DNA from 4 places in the Pseudocitrobacter sp. 73 genome. Region 3 is predicted to be linked to each of the others. Evidence: predicted binding sites of a transcription regulator. Region 3 holds the regulator's gene; each other region holds the start of a gene.

Region 1 (2,207 bases), on a different contig from region 3:
TAAGGCGCTTACGCCGCATCCGGCAAGAACAAAACGCACTTTGTCAGCAATTTGAAGCAGCCGGAAGGCTGTTTTTTTATAACCCCAACAGCGTTCCCACCAACAGCCAGCCGTTTAACGCCACCACCAGGCCCACAATCAGCCAACCGGTGCGTCTTACCCGTGCGGAGTTTACCAACTCGCCCATCAGTTTTTGATTACTGGTAAAGACCAGCAGCGGCACCAGTGCCAGCGCAATCCCGAAGCTCAGCAACACCTGGCTCATCACCAGAATCCGGGTCGGATCCATCCCCATCAGGATCACGATGAACGACGGCAGCATGGTGACGGAGCGGCGCACCCACAGCGGAATGTGGAAGCGGATGAAGCCCTGCATCACCACCTGCCCTGCCAGGGTACCCACCACGGTAGAAGAGAGCCCGGCGGCAATCAGGCTCAGGCCAAAGATAGTGGCCGCAGCATGACTGAGCAACGGCTCGAGCGTCAGATACGCCTGGTCGAGATCCGCAATTCCGGTATGCCCGTGGAAGTGAAACGCGGCGGCAGCGGTGGCCATCATCGCGAGGTTAACGAATCCGGCAATGGTCATGGCTATCGCCACATCCCAGCGCGTCGCGTTATAGCGTTCACGCGCGCTACCGCCGTGCAGATTCTGGGTCAGCGACGAGTGCAGGTAAATCACGTGCGGCATGATGGTCGCACCCAGCACGCCTGCCGCGAGGAATACGGCTTCCGAGGAGGGCAGAGAAGGGATAATCATCCCTTTTGCCAGCGGCGCCAGCGCGGGTTGCGAGAAGATCAGTTCGACGATGTAGGCTGCGGCGACAAACAGCAGCAGCCCGCCGATCACTCTCTCCAGCGGTTTTTGCCCACGCCGTTGCAGCATCAGAATCAGGAAGGTCGCAATCCCGGTTAATACCGCGCCCTGAAGCAGCGAGATCCCCAGGATCAGCTTGAAGCCGATGGCCGCGCCGATAAATTCCGCGAGATCGGTCGCCATCGCGATGATCTCCGCCTGCACCCAATAAAACCACACGACCGGTCTCGGGTAATGGTCGCGAATCTGTTCCGCCAGGTTTTTACCCGTGGCGATACCGAGCTTGGCAGAAAGCACCTGAATCAGCATCGCCATCAGGTTGGCCCATACCACCACCCACAAAAGCTGATAGCCGAAGCTGGCCCCGGCCTGAATATTGGTCGCAAAGTTACCCGGATCGATATAACCGATGGCGGCAATGAATGCGGGCCCCATCAGCGCAAGCCTCATCCGGCGCGCTGTACGACTGCTGTTGTTACTTGCCACGCGACTGTCTGTCATTCTCTGCCTCAAAAACATAGCCTTTGCTATGTTTCATGCTATAAAAATGAGAATGATTATCAAGTTCATTTAAAAAGGTGATAATGATTGCTCTGATAGCCGAAACCGATAGTCGGGCTGGAGGTTGGGAAGGTTTGGTATACGCTTATTGTGAGGTTAGTACATTATACAATCTTTAAACACATTTACGTAACATAATAAAAATGTATGTTCGATCACTCTTTTTGAGATTGCTCACAGGTTATGAATATAGTGAGACTTTGATCTCGTTTTATTTAGTTACGTTACATAGAATGTGCAAGAAAATTAAACCTGCCTCATATTTGGAGCAAATATGGACCGCGTTCTTCATTTCGTCCTGGCGCTTGGCGTTGTGGCGATTTTAGCGTTGCTGGTCAGCCATGACCGCAAAAAAATTCGAATTCGTTATGTAATTCAGTTACTTGTCATTGAAGTTTTACTGGCATGGTTCTTCCTGAACTCCAACGTCGGTCTGGGCTTCGTGAAAGGCTTTTCCGAAATGTTCGAAAAACTGCTCGGTTTCGCCAACGAAGGTACTAACTTCGTCTTCGGTAGTATGAACGATCAAGGCCTGGCATTCTTCTTCCTGAAAGTTCTGTGCCCTATCGTCTTCATCTCTGCGCTGATCGGTATTCTGCAACACATTCGCGTGCTGCCGATTGTTATCCGGGCGATTGGTTTCGTGCTCTCCAAAGTCAACGGCATGGGCAAGCTGGAATCGTTCAACGCCGTGAGCTCACTGATTCTGGGCCAGTCTGAGAACTTTATCGCCTATAAAGATATTCTCGGCAAAATGTCCCGCAACCGCATGTACACCATGGCGGCAACGGCAATGTCTACCGTGTCGATGTCTATCGTCGGGGCTTAC
Region 2 (2,207 bases), on a different contig from region 3:
GAATGCTACCAAGAATATTCAGGCCGCCGAACTCCACCTGATCCTGGAAGTAATAGCCCTTCTGGTTGTAAGAAAGACGATTTTTCTGCGCGGTATAGAGCCCTAAATTATCGCTGGTGATCTGCGAGTAATCCGGATGCAGCATATCGATGCCCGGCGTGGTCGAGGCATAGCGGTAGTTATAGTGCGAATTCAGTTTCTGGTAATCGAACCCCGCCAGCAGGTGATGCTGCCAGTCGCCCAGCGCGAAGGTTTTGCTGACCTGGTTATCGATATTAAAGCTGTGCAGATCTTCATCGGTGGTATAGGCAAAGCGGTTAAGTTCATAGACGTTGGCGCTGCCCGCATTGCCGGTGGAATAGGCGCTGCGCTGATGGGTATCAATATCAAAGTAACGCGCTTTCTGGGCAATGCCCCAACCGCTGTCGAACTCATGCTCGAAGCTATAACCCACCATCCACTGACGCTGTTCGAAACCACTCCACTTATCACCCGCAAAGTCGCGACGCCCGGCGTAGCTGGAACGCAGATAAGAAAGCGGTAATGGATTGGACGGCGTCAGGCTCGGCGTATTTTGCGCCAGCGCGTCAAACGTGAGACGTGTTTTGTTATCGGGCTGCCAGGTAACGCTCGGCGCAACCAGGTAATCTTCGTAACGCGTAGTATGCGGCTGGTCATCGCCTTCACGCGCTTTACCCAGCAGGCGGTAGCTCCAGTCGCTGTCGAGGATACGCCCGGTGGAATCCAGATACCCCTCTTTCAGGTTGCGCGTGCCGGTGTTAAACCCCACTTCCGTGCGCGGCTCAGTTTGCGGCTTTTTCCCCTGAATGTTCACCAGACCACCCGGCGAACCGTTGCCATAAAGCACCGAAGACGGCCCCTTCAGAATATCCACGTTTTCAATCAGCAGCGGGTCAATACGCGCTTTGGTGTTGCCGTTGACGTTATAGGGCAATTGCAGACCGTTATAAAATTCATTGTCGACGGTAAAGCCACGAATTTTATATTCGCTCATGTAGCTGGTGCTGCCGCGCACTTCCGTCGAAACGCCCGGCGCATAGCGCAGGATCTCATTGACCGAGTTGGCGTGGCGTTGGCTAATTTCTTTCTCGCTGATGGTATTGATGACCTGCGGCGTTTTGCTTTCCGCAACAGCGGATTTGGTGGCGCTGTTGGTCCAGACGGGCAGTTCACTGCTCCCCTGTGAACCGGTAACGACCATAGTGGTTTCTGCGTTGTCGGCCCAGGCCGGTGTGGCGAGAGCAAGAGCAATCATTCCCGAGAGCGTACGATTGGCGAAGCGCATAATGTTTGTCTGACCAATAATTAGAATAAAGAATGCTAATTATTCTCATTTTTATTTGATGCGCAATAGCCAGATGCACTGTGTCTGAAAAAATTGTGGGGAATCAAGAGAAAGGAAGAATAACGGCCCCGAATGGGGCCGTTGAAGCATTATGCTTAGTTGTTGCGGCGCAGGAAGCGGAAGATACCCAGCACCACAATGGCGCCCACAACGGCGACCAGGAAGCTGTGCATATCAAAGCCCATCGCGCGATCGCCAAAGCCCAGCGTGGTGGCAATCCAGCCGCCCACGACCGCACCGACGATCCCCAGCAGGCAGGTCAGAATAAAGCCGCCGCCGTCTTTCCCCGGCATAATCAGTTTGGCAATAACACCCGCAATAAGACCAAAAATAATCCAGGCAATAACACCCATTTTTACCATCCTCCAATTAAAAAAACCTCAAAAAAAGCGCCGACATTCTGCGCCGCTAATGTTTCAAGTATAGGTAATTACTCTTAAAAATCTCGCCGTCGCGCTTAAATTTTATTCATACACTGAATATGTTTGACCTGAACAGGCCCTTCTCGCCCGCACGCCGCGCAGAAAGCGAGCGTAAAAATTTTTTTACCGAGGCTGAAGTTTCCTGAACGTAAACCGATAACAACCAGACGGTTTATCCTCCAGAAGAGATAGCAGATGAATCAATACCCTTCGCAATTCCTGAAACAAAACCCGCTGGCCGTTTTGAATATTCTGCGCGATCTCCATCGCGATGACGTTCCGCTACGCGTCTCGTGGGGAAGCGGGCAATTTATCAGTCGCCTTCTGGAGGTGAGCAAAACTGCGCTGGTACTCGATTTTGGCAGTCAGGAGTACGAGAACCGTGCAGTACAGCGGGTGGAAAACGTCACCATCACCGC
Region 3 (2,207 bases):
GATTTCAATGGCAAACTGGTTGCACTGTTCGGCTGCGGCGACCAGGAAGACTATGCGGAATACTTCTGTGATGCGCTGGGCACTATTCGCGACATCATTGAACCGCGCGGTGCAACCATCGTCGGCCATTGGCCAACAGCCGGTTACCACTTCGAAGCCTCTAAAGGCCTGGCTGATGACGATCACTTCGTGGGTCTGGCTATTGATGAAGATCGTCAGCCGGAACTGACCGCTGAACGTGTAGAAAAATGGGTTAAACAGGTCTCCGAAGAGCTGCATCTGGAAGAGATCAAAAACGCCTGATGTTTGTTGCGGTGTGATTGTTAAATCACACCGCATTAATAGGCAAAAGCAATCAAAATAATAGCTACAATTTTTTAACTTTTGAGCGCAAATCTGTACAATATCTTCTGAATTTAGCGAGTTTGCTGGTCAAGCCTCGTTTTCGAAATCTTTATTCGCCTGGGTCTTGCTGTTTTCATTTAGAAGGCGTCATTCTATAATGAGACGCATTACACTCGGTGCACTCTCTGTGATACTTCCGCGTTTGGAAGTCAATCGTTTAGCAACAGGACAGATTCCGCATGACTGACAACAATACCGCATTAAAGAAGGCTGGCCTGAAAGTCACACTTCCCCGGTTAAAGATCCTGGAAGTGCTTCAGGAACCAGACAATCACCATGTCAGCGCGGAAGACTTATATAAACGCCTGATCGACATGGGTGAAGAGATTGGTCTGGCGACCGTCTACCGTGTTCTGAACCAGTTTGATGATGCGGGCATCGTAACGCGCCATAATTTTGAAGGCGGTAAGTCCGTTTTCGAACTCACTCAACAACACCATCACGATCACCTGATCTGCCTCGACTGCGGCAAGGTTATCGAATTCAGCGATGATTCCATCGAAGCTCGCCAGCGTGAAATTGCCGCGAAACACGGTATCCGCTTAACCAACCACAGCCTGTACCTGTATGGTCACTGCGCTGAAGGCGATTGCCGCGAAGATGAACACGCACATGATGGTGTAGAGAAGTAATTTTCACACTGAAATGACAAAACCAGCTTACGGGCTGGTTTTTTATGGTGGTCTATGGCTTCATTTCCATCACCATCCGCAGAAAATTGTCCCGTCCTTCATGCTCTCGCGTAGGATCCCAGGCCATCGCAATTTCCCACCCCACTTTGACATTAGCCAGTTCGACCATTTTTACCCCGGCAGGCAGAACGTTACAGATACTCTCAGGCAAAAAGGCAATACCGTTGCCGCCACCGATCAGCGCCAGTAAAGAATGCATATCGTCGGAAACGGATACCGCATGCACATCGGGAAACTGCTCGGCGAGGATGATGCGAACCTGCTCAGCCAGACACGGCGCGGCGTGCGTACTGAGACGTAATAACGGATAGTGTTCAACAAGATGATGTAATCCTTCTTTTACAGACGCATTCGCGGGAACGGCAAGCACCAGACGCTCCTGTTTAATCACAAAATGTGACAGAGGCGGCAGAACGGGCAGCCGCAAGAAACCAATATGCAGCGCTCCTTCGAGCAGCATTCGGCACTGCACGCTTGAAGGAATGTTGTTGAGCGAGACGGTGACATCAGGAAAACGCGCCTGAAAAGTATTAATCCATTGCGGCGTAAGAGAATATGTCGATAGCCCAAACCCGAGGGCGAGTTTGGCTGTCGCCCCCCGTTTGATATCCCCGGCAAATTTCCGCAATTCGCGGTAACGCACCAGAAATTCGCACGCCTCGGGGTAGAACAATTTCCCCTGGCAAGTAAGTGTTGCACCGTGGCGCCCACGAGTAAAAAGCACCAAACCCAAATCGTCCTCCAGCACCTGGATCTGTTTGCTTAACGCAGGCTGAGTGATACACAACGCATCTGCAGCGGCATGGTAACTCCCCTGCTCCGCGAGCGTAACAAATGCCTGTAGTCGGCGATTTTCCATTCCCGTTTTTTATCCCTGCGCGAAAAAAAAGCATTATACATAGCCCCTGTTTCAACCGATTATCCATAAAAAGTCACAGAATGTTTTCAGAAGATACAGGGGGAAAAATGACTCAAGCGATGCCCGTACTGACTGCTGTCCTTTTTGATATGGATGGCGTGTTGATCGATTCAAACCTCGTGATTGAGAAGGCATGGAGAGGGGCTGGCAAGCTTTACGATCGTGATATCAGCAACGAAGATATTGCTCTA
Region 4 (2,207 bases), on a different contig from region 3:
CTCGCTGGCGCGTAAGCTGGATGCGGTGGTGGAAGACTGCGTAAACGCCGTCGGCGTAGACCTGAATACCGCTTCCGTTCCGCTATTAACTCGCGTAGCGGGCCTGACGCGCATGATGGCGCAGAATATTGTGAGCTGGCGCGATGAGAACGGTCAGTTCCAGAACCGCCAGCAACTGCTGAAAGTCAGCCGTCTGGGGCCGAAAGCCTTTGAGCAGTGCGCGGGCTTCCTGCGTATCAACCACGGTGACAACCCGCTGGATGCCTCAACGGTGCACCCGGAAGCGTATCCGGTGGTCGAGCGTATTCTGGCGCGGACGCAACAGGCGCTGAAAGATCTGATGGGTAATAGCAGCGAGTTGCGTAACCTGAAAGCCTCTGAATTCACCGACGAGCGTTTCGGCGTGCCAACCGTCACCGATATCATCAAAGAGCTGGAAAAACCAGGCCGTGACCCGCGCCCTGAGTTTAAAACGGCGAAGTTCGCCGATGGTGTTGAGACCATGAACGACCTGCTGCCGGGGATGATTCTGGAAGGCGCGGTCACTAACGTCACCAACTTCGGCGCTTTTGTCGATATCGGCGTGCATCAGGATGGTCTGGTTCACATCTCATCGCTGGCGGATAAGTTTGTGGAAGATCCGCACACGGTGGTGAAAGCTGGCGATATCGTGAAAGTGAAAGTGCTGGAAGTGGACCTGCCGCGTAAACGTATTGCGTTGACCATGCGTCTGGACGAGCAGCCAGGTGAAACCAACGCCCGTCGCGGCGGTAGCAGCAATGAGCGCAACCCGGGTAATCGCCCTGCGGCCAAAGCTGCAAAACCACGCGGTCGCGATGCACAGCCTGCGGGTAACAGCGCGATGATGGATGCGCTGGCGGCGGCGATGGGCAAAAAACGCTAAATCGTGCGGTTGGTTTGCCGGGTGGCGCTGCGCTTACCCGGCCTACAAACCAGAAACGTCTGTGGGCCCGATAAACGTTATCGGGCTTTTTATTTCGGAAATATATTAATTGTTTTTATATTTAGCATTATTATCACTGCATTAACATTCGATGAAATAAACAAACATACGGTTTACCCTAATTGTTTTGCGCCAAATCAACTTTGCCCCACTTTATTCTCAGAAAGAACATCCGGTCACATTTTATCTATTGAAGATACAAACCATTCTCATTATCATCGTATTGTAGATTAATTAACCTCTCTCATGTCCGCGCGCCTTTCCGTTCGTTTCTGTTGAACCCGCGCGACAGTGACTCGCGATGAAATAAGTAGGCCCTATGCAATTTACTCCTGATAGTGCGTGGAAAATTACTGGCTTCTCCCGTGACATCAGCCCGGCCTGGCGTCAGAAACTGCTGTCGCTCGGTATGCTGCCCGGTTCCTCTTTCCAGGTTGTGCGTGTCGCGCCATTAGGCGACCCCATTCATATTGAAACGCGTCGAGTCAGTTTAGTCCTACGCAAAAAAGATTTGGAATTTCTGGATCTTGAATCCATTTCTCGTTAATCCGATTTAGCTGTTATAGAGTTCACAAAAAATGAAAAAACTAACCATTGGCTTAATTGGTAATCCTAATTCCGGCAAGACAACATTATTCAATCAATTAACCGGCGCGCGTCAGCGCGTGGGGAACTGGTCCGGTGTAACGGTCGAGCGTAAAGAAGGGACGTTTTCTACGACCGATCACAGTGTCACGCTGGTCGACCTGCCAGGGACCTACTCCCTGACCACCATCTCCTCGCAAACCTCACTCGATGAGCAAATCGCCTGCCACTATATTTTGAGCGGCGACGCCGACCTTCTGATTAACGTCGTCGATGCCTCTAACCTGGAGCGCAACCTCTATCTGACACTGCAACTGCTTGAGCTGGGTATTCCCTGCATCGTGGCGCTCAACATGCTGGATATCGCGGAGAAACAGCAAATCCGCATTGATATCGACGCCCTCTCCGCTCGTCTGGGTTGCCCGGTTGTTCCGCTGGTTTCCACGCGTGGCCGCGGGATAGACGCCCTGAAGCTGGCGGTTGACCGCTACCAAAGCAACGATGAGATTGAGCTGGTGCACTACGCCGCACCGCTACTGCGTGAAGCAGAGAATCTGGCGCGCGCGATGCCGGAGTCTATTCCGGCAAAACAGCGCCGCTGGCTCGGTATGCAGATGCTGGAAGGCGATATCTATAGCCGCGCCTATGCGGGCGATGC

The links. Region 3 encodes Fur, which represses iron uptake genes when iron is present. Its sites were predicted from a motif close to ATAATAATGAGAACNACTATCAA; they were not measured.
Region 1: F0Q32_RS03095 (Nramp family divalent metal transporter) is a predicted target of Fur. The motif match lies at 1,359-1,381, and genes of this name have one in related genera.
Region 2: F0Q32_RS08905 (TonB-dependent siderophore receptor) is a predicted target of Fur. The motif match lies at 1,339-1,361, and genes of this name have one in related genera.
Region 4: feoA (ferrous iron transporter A) is a predicted target of Fur. The motif match lies at 1,161-1,183, and genes of this name have one in related genera.

The regions. Positions count from the first base shown of each region.
Region 1 is NZ_VTZO01000004.1:93,618-95,824, reverse strand. Features, by position in the region: gene F0Q32_RS03095 (Nramp family divalent metal transporter) at 77-1,318, opposite strand; gene nupC (nucleoside permease NupC) at 1,653-2,207, shown strand, end outside.
Region 2 is NZ_VTZO01000008.1:346,342-348,548, forward strand. Features, by position in the region: gene F0Q32_RS08905 (TonB-dependent siderophore receptor) at 1-1,306, opposite strand, end outside; gene F0Q32_RS08910 (GlsB/YeaQ/YmgE family stress response membrane protein) at 1,462-1,719, opposite strand; gene F0Q32_RS08915 (flagellar brake protein) at 1,984-2,207, shown strand, end outside.
Region 3 is NZ_VTZO01000020.1:162,937-165,143, reverse strand. Features, by position in the region: gene fldA (flavodoxin FldA) at 1-303, shown strand, start outside; gene fur (ferric iron uptake transcriptional regulator) at 585-1,037, shown strand; gene F0Q32_RS19560 (LysR family transcriptional regulator) at 1,090-1,956, opposite strand; gene F0Q32_RS19555 (HAD family phosphatase) at 2,064-2,207, shown strand, end outside.
Region 4 is NZ_VTZO01000016.1:123,961-126,167, reverse strand. Features, by position in the region: gene F0Q32_RS17880 (Tex family protein) at 1-904, shown strand, start outside; gene feoA (ferrous iron transporter A) at 1,284-1,511, shown strand; gene feoB (Fe(2+) transporter permease subunit FeoB) at 1,543-2,207, shown strand, end outside.